Oceanicoccus sp. KOV_DT_Chl: one gene and its partner. The protein of the gene in region 2 binds, or shares a complex with, the protein of the main gene of each other region. Links are inferred from orthologs where the notes say so. Each region holds a gene or a part of one and is shown on either strand. Other genes may lie near its edges.

Region 1 (4,405 bases), on a different replicon or contig from region 2:
AAATACCAGCTATCTATCTGTGGCTCAATGGCACAGATAATGCCGGGAATATCCTTATCAGCCATGACTGCAAAAAGAGCGAATGTTCGACCTTGGCAAACGTTAACCAGCAACTGATGAGCAAGATGGGTCGCAGCAGCTGGATTATGGGCAACATCCATGATGACGTGCTTGCCAGCGATACGAAGCTGCTGAAAACGACCTGTCAGGGCGGTAGCGGCCAGCACTTGGTAATCCACCGATGCAATAGGTAGATCAAGTAAATGCAATGCCTGAATAGCAGCCGAAACGCTTTCGGTTGGCAGTTGCACTGCCGGTAATGCAGTTAATTGTATGGGTTGAGATGACAGGTTTTGTCCGGACCAGCAGCCTTTATCCGCATTAAAGGTGAAATCATCGCCGGCTTGCAAGAGTATGGCACCGCACTCAGCAGCGGCTTGCTGTAAAGATTGAGGTGGCGAATAACCCGCTGAAATAGCGTAACGCCCTGCTCTAAATATACCGGCTTTTTCGCGTCCAATAACTTCACGATCATTACCCAGCCACTCTTCATGATCAATATCAATGCTAGTGACAACAGCAATATCGGCATCAATAATATTGACCGCATCCAATCGCCCACCAAGCCCCACTTCAAGAATGACTACATCCAATTCACTTTGCTGAAAAATATAGAATGCTGCGAGCGTACCAAATTCAAAATACGTTAAACTGATATCAGCTCTAGCCTGATCTATAGCATCAAATGCTGCACTAATTTGTTGATCTGTAGCGCGTTTGTCATTAACAACAATTCGCTCGTTATATTCTAAAAAATGCGGTGAAGTAAAACAGCCCACACGGTAACCCGCAGAGCGCAGTAATGTGTTTAAGCTGGCGACACAGGAGCCTTTGCCATTAGTGCCAGCAACCGTAACGACTTTACATTCAGATAAATCAAGCCCCATGGTGCTGGCAACAGTGCCAACACGCGTTAGACCAAGTTCAATTTCAGAAGGGTGGCAGGACTCAAGCCAGCTCAGCCAGTCCTGCAGTAGATTAAAGCGCATGTAAAAAGAAACGCCTAAGCAGCAGCACGCCGTGTAAGCATGGATAATAGATTGGCCAAAGTATCACGCATATCTTTCCGATGAACGATCATATCGATTGCACCATGAGCTAATAAAAACTCACTACGCTGGAAGCCCGGCGGTAGTTTTTGGCGAATGGTTTGTTCAATAATATTCGGGCCGGCAAAACCAGCGCGGGCATCAGGTTCGGCAATATTAATATCACCAAGCAAAGCCAGGCTTGCCGACACACCACCGTAAATCGGATCGGTCATTACAGAAATATACGGTACTCCATTAAGCTTAAGGCGCTCCAAAACTGCGCTGGTTTTCGCCATCTGCATTAATGAAATTAAAGCCTCTTGCATACGGGCGCCACCGGAAGCAGAAAAACAGATAAAAGGAATTTTTTGTTCGAGCGCCAGATTTGCTGCCTGGGTAAATTTTTCACCGACAGCAGAACCCATAGAGCCACCCAGAAAATTAAATTCAAATGCGACCACGACCACAGGTACGCCTTTAACTTTACCCTGCACGGCAATAAGCGCATCTTTTTCGCCAGTTGATTTTTGCGCAGCAGATAGCCGATCTTTATATTTTTTCTTGTCTTTGAATTTCAAGCGATCAACTGGCTCGATGCTTGCCAGTACTTCTTGTTGATCAGCCTCATCGAGAAAACCAGCAAGGCGGCGACGGGCACCAATACGCATATGATGTTCGCACTTAGGGCAAACATCGAGATTTTTCTCAAGTTCAGGGCGATACAAAACCGCCTCACATTTAACACATTTTTTCCACAAGCCTTCAGGTACGGTACTGGTGCGCCGATCTCTATCCTGCTCTCCAGTACGACCAATGGTAGGAAGTATTTTATCTAGCCAGCTCATCGTGTTATCCCGTTAAAATTAAGTGTTAATAAGTATAGTTTAAACTGCATCCATTGCCTGACGCATGTCGGCAATCAACGCTGAAGCGCCAGCGATGGCGTTGCTATCATTTTGTTGTGATAATTCCACAGCCTTTTGAACCAGTGCACTGCCTACTACTACGCCTTCAGCCAAACGGCTAATAGTAGAGGCTGACTCAGCATCTTTAATACCAAAACCTACCATCACAGGTAAGTTGGTAATGGCTTTAATTTCGGTCAATTTATTACGAACAGAGTCAGCATCCAAATGACCGGCACCAGTAACACCCTTAAGCGAAACATAGTAAAGATAACCCGTGGCTAATTCGGCAATGTGCTTAATGCGCGCGGCAGTTGTCGTTGGCGCCAATAAAAATATGCTATCAATATTGGAGGCTTTAAGCGCAGTATTTAAAGCGCCTGCCTCTTCCGGTGGCATATCAACCGTTAATAAACCATCTACGCCTGCTTTAGCTGCGGCCTGAGCAAATTGTTCAAACCCCATCACTACTACCGGGTTTGCATAACCCATTAATACCACCGGCGTATGCTGGTTTGTTTCACGAAACCGAGCAACAATGGCCAGCGCATCGCGTAGACTGATGTTATATTCCAGCGCCCGTTCATGGGCTAACTGAATGACCGGGCCTTCGGCCATCGGGTCAGAAAATGGAATGCCAAGCTCAAGAATATCAGCGCCATCGGCAACTAATTGATGCATCAACGGCAAGGTAAAATCCGGGTTGGGATCACCGGCAACAATATACGGGATTAATGCCTTGCGGCCCTGCGTTTGTAACGCTTGCATACAAGCAGCAATACGACTCAAGAATTATCTCCTATCTTGATAGTTGCCAAAGCAACGAGATTAAATAGTAATACCATCGATGCCTGCCACGGTATGAATGTCTTTGTCGCCACGGCCAGATAAATTAATAATAATAATTTGGTCTTTATCCATAGTGGGTGCCAGCTTGTTAGCATAAGCCACTGCATGACTGGATTCTAACGCTGGCATAATACCTTCAATTTTAGTTAGGCCGCGAAAACCGGCTAAAGCTTCGTCATCATTAATTGCAACGTAATTTACACGTTTAATATCTTTTAACCATGAGTGCTCTGGGCCAACACCTGGATAGTCCAGCCCTGCAGAAACTGAGTGAGTATGAATGATCTGTCCGTTTTCATCGTGCATCAGATAAGTACGATTGCCATGTAATACGCCAGGCTCACCAGCGGATAAAGGCGCAGCATGTCGGCCAGTATCCACACCATCGCCACCCGCCTCTACACCGTACATGGCGACATTTTCATCTGTGAGAAAGGGATGAAATAGACCGATAGCGTTAGAACCCCCACCAACACAAGCAATAAGTGCATCAGGTAATTGGCCAGTTAATTCCAAACACTGTGCTCTAGCTTCACGGCCAATGACAGACTGAAAATCGCGCACTAATAATGGGTAGGGATGAGGTCCTGCAGCAGTACCAATAATATAAAAAGTATCATCAACGTTAGTGACCCAATCGCGCATAGCTTCATTCATAGCGTCTTTTAATGTTTTGGAACCGGATGTCACTGGTATCACTTCGGCACCAAGCAGTTTCATACGGTAAACATTGAGGGACTGTCGCTGTACATCTTCAGCCCCCATGAATACCTGGCACTCCATACCTAATCTGGCAGCAATTGTCGCAGTCGCTACGCCATGCTGCCCCGCTCCGGTTTCAGCGATGATACGGGATTTACCCGAGTATTTTGCTAACAGCGCTTGACCAATAGTGTTATTGATTTTATGCGCACCGGTATGATTCAAGTCTTCGCGCTTTAAATAAATTTTTGCACCACCGAGCTGCTCAGTCCAGCGTCTAGCAAAATATAAAGGTGATGGACGGCCAACATAGTGAGCCAAATCCTGATCGAATTCTGCTTGAAAGGCCGGGTCTTTGGATAATTTTTTATAACTGGTTTCAAGCTCGTCCAGAGCCTGCATCAACGTTTCTGAAACAAAACGGCCGCCATACTCACCAAAGTGGCCTTGAGCGTCAGGAACTGCAGCATAATCTACTGCCGATTTTGTTTTACTGCTTGTCATTTTGTATTGCCACCATTATTAACCGGCGAGTGCCAAGCGATCAGCACATTGTACGCCTTGAATAAATTGCATAATTTTTTCTGAACTTTTAATTCCCGGAGACTCTTCAACGCCACCACTCACGTCAACCGCGAATGGCTTAACACTGCTCACCGCCTGCTCAATATTGTCTGGTTGTAAACCGCCCGCCAATACAATTTGTGGCCGAATTTGTGGTGGTATCCGCTGCCAGTCAAATCGTTCACCGGTACCGCCAGGAACGCCAGGCTGGTAAGCATCTAATAAAATTGCCTGGGCGGACGAAAAGCTGGCAATTTCATCCAGCAACACTATATCTGGGCGCATCCTTAGCGC
Region 2 (5,958 bases):
TGGATCGCTGGATGGGGAAAACGATGGCCGACCTATCACTGAATTGAAATCCGTCAATAAACAGAAGATGCAACAAATTCTCAGCTCCAGCCCAGCGTCGCTGAAGATTCCAGGCACCGACACACCTATTTCTGATTTGGATACTGTTATTGCCGAAGAAGCTGAACAAATTGCTCCAACTGTAACGCCCCAAGCACTGGTAAAACCGGCGCCAACCGAAGTCGTTATTACCATTGTCGAGACCACACCGACGCCGGTGCCAACACCAGAACCGACTCCGACTCCAGAACCAACGCCTGAGCCGACTCCGACTCCGACTCCAGAGCCTACGCCTGAGCCGACTCCGGTACCTACACCAACGCCGACTCCAGTGCCAACGCCTGAACCAACACCTGAGCCGACTCCCGAGCCAACGCCCGAGCCAACGCCCGAGCCAACGCCTGAACCAACACCTGAGCCGACTCCAGAACCAGCGCCTGAGCCAACGCCTGAGCCAACGCCTGAGCCAACGCCTGAGCCAACGCCTGAGCCATTTAGTGTCACTGTAACATTATCATGGGCAATTCCAACCACGCGGGAAAATGGTGATCCACTCACCATCGCTGAACTGGGCGGTTATGAAATTATTACTTCCTTGACGGCTCGTCGTCAGATGACGGTGAAGTTGTAAGCATTAATAACGGCAGCACCAACAGCCACGCCATCACTTTGACCGAGGCAGGGACTTATAACTTTGCTATCGCGACCATTGATAGTGACGGCATGAAAAGCAGCATATCGACGCCGGTAAGCTTCACCGTCAGTGAATAACGTCACTTATCCCAACGGATATTAATCCCGGGCTGGCCAGGCAACGCCTGCCAGCCCTGACATATCCACAAATCTGCAACAGCAATAAGCTCATCGCCGCTATAAAGTAACGGCACGCGATCACGCCACCACGGTTCCAGACCAACCTCCTGAAACAGTTTCTTTAGGCTTTGGGAACCGCTGCGACCAACCGGCTGGCAACGCTCCCCGCCTTGCCGAAAACGCACGTTGACTGACTCACTCTGCTGCAAACGCGCGACCCCAAGGCCACTGCCGACTATCGGCTCAGCCTGCAATTGCTGACCATTCAGCACTAGCCCCCCACTAAATCCCAGTCTGCAACCAGTGTTTTATCAATCGCAGCCAGCGGCGGCATTGCATAGAGACAGTGATTGAAGCGCCGTACCTGAACCTCATTCCCCCACGCTACGACTGGCTCGGCATCTGGCTGCGCATTGATCACATCGGTAATGACCGCCTGCAGTTGCGCCGCACTGGGTAAAGCAAAACCGCCAACCTGCAACCAATAGCGCAGCAGGTTTTTTTTGCGGCTATCACTAAGCGCATGCAACCCGGCTAAAGGCAGTACGGAATCGGCTCCGACAGCCCCTGAGTCGAGCCCACCCTTCTCGCCTAAACCCAAACCTACTAAATCCAGTTGCGCCAACTCAGTATTGAGTAATGCCGCCTCTTCATTCAATGCTGCGGTACGGGATAAGGTTTGCCGATATTCCGGCCAGCGCTCAGCAATAATGGGTAATAGCTGCAAACGTAAAAAGTTACGATCAAAGTCACTCAGCTGATTGCTCGGGTCTTCAATCCACTGCAGTTGATGCGCATTAGCGTAAGATTCAATAACCGACCTTGGGATGGTTAATAGTGGTCGCAATAAAAGCCCATTCCCCAGCACTCTACCCTGAGGCATCGCCGAGCCGCCACGCACACCACTGCCACGCAATAACCGCAGTAGCAACGTTTCTACCTGATCATCGAGATGATGACCCATCATTAATACATCACCCGGTTGAAGCAATGATTCAAATACTTGATAGCGAGCGTCACGGGCCTGCTCTTCCAGACTGCCCTTTGGCTGTGAATCGATATCAATAGCTACAGTATGTAATGGAATGTTGAGCTGGTCGGCTTGCTGCTGACAATGCCCAGCCCAGTGATTGGCGTCCGCTTGCAGCTGATGATTGATATGCACCGCTTCAATCACCGGGTGATTGGGCACATGTGTTAAAAGCTGGAGTAATACATGGGAATCGACACCGCCGCTATAAGCTACCAGCCAGCGGGGCGCGTCGAGATAGGGCACGAGTGTAGCGGTGAGAGTCTCAGTGGTCAGCGCCATGATAGTTCACCGCTAATAGGTCACGGCTTATTGGTTGCCGTAGGACATCAAACGCTGATAGCGCTTATCCAATAGTTCCTGCTCGGAAAGCTGGCTTAACTCACCCAGTTTTTCAATCAAATGGCTCTTGATGCGGCTTGCCATCAAATCCATATTGCGGTGCGCACCACCTAGCGGCTCAGGAATGGTGGCATCAACAATACCCAGACCTTCCAAAACGGTAGACGTTAAGCCCATCGCCTCAGCGGCATCCGGAGCTTTTTCCGACGTTTTCCAAATAATATTGGCACAGCCTTCTGGCGAGATCACAAAATAGGTGGAGTACTGTAACATCGCCAAATGGTCGCCGACACCGATACCCAATGCACCGCCTGAACTCCCCTCACCGATTACCACACACACAATAGGTGTTTTTAAGCGTGACATTACTGCTAAATTCTGAGCAATGGCCTCACTGATACCACGTTCTTCGGAATCGATGCCCGGATAAGCCCCAGGGGTATCAATCAAGGTAATAATAGGCAACTGGAAGCGCTCTGCCATTTCCATCAAGCGCTTGGCTTTACGGTAACCCTCAGGTTTGGGCATACCAAAATTGCGCTTTACTTTTTCCTGCACACCACGGCCTTTCTCTTGACCGATCACCATCACCGCTTCGCCATCTAACCGGGCTAATCCACCGACAATAGCGCGATCATCAGCAAAAGCGCGATCGCCATGCAGCTCTTCAAAATCAGTAAACACCCGGTTGATGTAATCAAGGGTATAGGGGCGCATAGGATGACGGGCTACTTTAACCGTTTCCCACGGGCTTAAGTTGGAATAGATTTTTTCGGTGAGTTTGGTGCTTTTTTCACGCAGCTTGTTAATCTCTTCACTAATATTGAGATCATTGTCAGAGCCAACTAATTGCAGCTCTTCAATTTTAACTTCCAGTTCCGCGATAGGTTGTTCAAAGTCGAGATAATTGGGGTTCATAATCGGCAAAATAATCCACTGTCGATAGTTTGCTGGTAGCCAGCTTGGATAAATTTAATTTGCGCAACAATACGCGATTCTGTGCGGCGAGTCTATTACCATGTTGTAAACGCCCTGCAGGCAACTGCCTGTTTTGCGGTGGAGCTAATAATTAAAATGCCACTCAACAGCACTGCTCAGTCGCCAAAATTGAGCCGGACATTACCCTCACCAAAACGATCCTTCAAGCGCTGAATCAACTCATCACTGGGTTGTACCAGCCAGTCCCGCCCCAACTTTATCCGACCTTTTGCGCCGGGCCGTTGATAATCGACAACGATGGGGCAACTGCCATTCAAACTGGGCTCCAACAATTGCCGAAACTGCTGACTAAAGGCATCACTGCTACCATTAAAGTCAGCTGTTCTTAAACTCAACTCCAGTGACTTCACGCTGGACTGTCTGGCATCGAGCAAAGTTCTGACTGACTTGCCACGTACTTTTAACTGCCCGGAATAATCATCAAAGGTGACTTGCCCCTCTATTACTAAAATAGAATCCTTGCTGATTTTTTCTCTGGCCTCGTTAAATACGTCAGCAAACAAACTGACTTCAATTCGCGCAGAGCGATCATCCAGGGTAACAAATGCCATCATATCGCCGCGCTTGTTTTTCATGGTGCGCAAAGCAACCACTAAACCCGCCATGGTCTGACTATTGTAATCCGCTTTTAAATCAACGATGCGATTGCGCACAAACTGTCGCAACTCTTTTTCATATTCATCAATTGGGTGACCAGTGACATAAAGACCTAAGGTCTCTTTTTCTCCACCCAGTTTTTCCTTCGCTGTTTGCGGCCTGACGTTTCGATACTCGGTATATACATCGCCCTCACCCGCGGTCGGCACTACATCGCCAAATAAATCCATCATCCCGGCATCGCGATTGCCCGCACTTTGCTCTGCTGCTTTGGCTGCTTCAGGCATCGCTGCTAAAAGAATTGCTCTATCCACACCCAGGGTATCAAAAGAACCTGAGCGAATCAGCGCTTCGGTAGCACGCTTATTTACTTTGCGAGGATCTGTGCGTTCACAAAAATCAAACAGATTGTTAAACGGGCCGCCACTGTTGCGCGCAGCAATAATATTTTCAATCGGACCTTCACCCAGACCTTTAATGGCGCCCAATCCATAAACAATAGCGCCGTCTTTGTTAACAGTGAACATATATTCACCTTCATTAACATCGGGCAAGCGATAGTCTAACTTCATCGCTCGACATTCTTCGATGAAGATAACAATTTTATCGGTATTCTGAAGTTCCGAGCTCATGGTCGCTGCCATAAACTCAGCAGGGAAATGCGTTTTTAACCATGCTGTTTGATACGACACCAGCGCATAGGCTGCAGAGTGCGATTTATTAAAACCATAACCGGCGAACTTTTCTACCAGATCAAAAATTTTGATCGCCAGTTCACCATCCACACCTTTTGAAATCGCGCCTTCTTCAAACGTCGAACGCTGCTTAGCCATCTCTTCGGGCTTTTTCTTACCCATTGCCCGACGCAACATATCAGCGCCACCAAGACTATAGCCCGCCAATTCCTGAGCGATTTGCATAACCTGTTCTTGATACACAATAACGCCGTAAGTTGGCTCCAATATCGGCTTTAACCATTCGTGTTGATACTGGGCATCAGGGTACGCTACCTGTGCACGACCATGCTTACGATTTACAAAGTCGTCCACCATCCCTGAGTCCAAAGGACCGGGACGGAATAATGCGACCAGTGCGATCATATCTTCGAGATTGTCTGGCTGTAATCGCTTGATCAAGTCCTTCATGCCGCGCGACTCCAACTGGAATACGGCGGTGGTTTCTGCGCGCTTTAATAACTGATACGTCGCCGCATCGTCTAAAGGAATGCGTTCAATTTCTAGATTGACCAAACTGCCATCAGCGCGCGGGCGGTTGATCATTTTTACCGCCCAATCGATGATGGTCAGCGTGCGCAGGCCGAGAAAATCGAACTTAACCAAGCCCGCTTCTTCGACATCGTTTTTATCAAACTGGGTGACCAAACCACTACCGCTTTCATCGCAATACAGCGGCGCAAAATCGGTGAGTTTGGAGGGCGCGATCACTACACCCCCGCATGCTTACCAACATTACGGGTAATGCCTTCGAGCTGCACAGCCATATCCCAAATTTCTTGCGCCTGCTCATCGTCGCGCAAAAAATCACGCAATGGCTCTTCGGCCTCAATGGCCTTGGTTAGTGTCATACCCACTTCGAAGGGAATCATTTTTGACAATTTATCGGCCAGTCCGTAGGACTTGCCCTGCGCTCTGGCCACATCGCGCACTACCGCTTTAGCCGCCATGGTGCCGAAGGTAATAATCTGGCTAACCGCTTCCCGGCCGTAATTATCGGCTACATAGGCAATCACTTTGTCGCGATTATCCATACAAAAATCAACATCAAAATCCGGCATCGAAACCCGCTCAGGATTCAGAAAGCGTTCAAATAACAGGTCGTATTCCAATGGATCCAGATCGGTAATTTTTTGCGCATAGGCCACCAGTGAACCGGCACCCGAACCCCGCCCGGGACCTACCGGTATGCCGTGATCTTTGGCCCACTGAATAAAGTCCATCACGATTAGAAAATATCCGGGGAAGCCCATCTCCAGAATAATATCCAGTTCAAAATCCAAACGCTTTCGATACTCGGGCTGATGCTCAGCAGCTTTTTCACCAAAACTGAAATCCAGACGATCCTGCAAACCCTCGATAGAAATTTTGCGGAAAAATATACCCGTTCTTAATTCCTTGGCA

What was found.
Region 1: the proteins of UNITIG_RS00560 (region 2) and accD are in contact, whole or in part, in a solved structure (PDB 8UXZ), measured with the Escherichia coli proteins. The link is inferred for Oceanicoccus sp. KOV_DT_Chl from one-to-one orthologs.

What each region holds. Positions count from the first base shown.
Region 1 is NZ_FQLF01000004.1:302,530-306,934, forward strand. What follows is about bases 1-2,885. They hold accD (acetyl-CoA carboxylase, carboxyltransferase subunit beta), read right to left. Parts: upstream 1,937-2,885; coding sequence 1,064-1,936; downstream 1-1,063. Other genes in these bases: folC (bifunctional tetrahydrofolate synthase/dihydrofolate synthase), read right to left, coding at 1-1,049; trpA (tryptophan synthase subunit alpha), read right to left, coding at 1,976-2,785; trpB (tryptophan synthase subunit beta), read right to left, coding at 2,825-2,885. Also shown: more of trpB, read right to left, coding at 2,886-4,051; UNITIG_RS16845 (phosphoribosylanthranilate isomerase), read right to left, coding at 4,070-4,405.
Region 2 is NZ_FQLF01000001.1:117,168-123,125, reverse strand. What follows is about bases 1,168-4,085. They hold UNITIG_RS00560 (acetyl-CoA carboxylase carboxyltransferase subunit alpha), read right to left. Parts: upstream 3,143-4,085; coding sequence 2,192-3,142; downstream 1,168-2,191. Other genes in these bases: tilS (tRNA lysidine(34) synthetase TilS), read right to left, coding at 1,168-2,164. In the rest of the region: UNITIG_RS23225 (hypothetical protein), read left to right, coding at 1-670; UNITIG_RS22995 (hypothetical protein), read right to left, coding at 649-816; tRNA lysidine(34) synthetase TilS, read right to left, coding at 813-1,124; more of tilS, read right to left, coding at 1,124-1,167. UniProt on the Escherichia coli protein: Component of the acetyl coenzyme A carboxylase (ACC) complex. First, biotin carboxylase catalyzes the carboxylation of biotin on its carrier protein (BCCP) and then the CO(2) group is transferred by the carboxyltransferase to acetyl-CoA to form malonyl-CoA.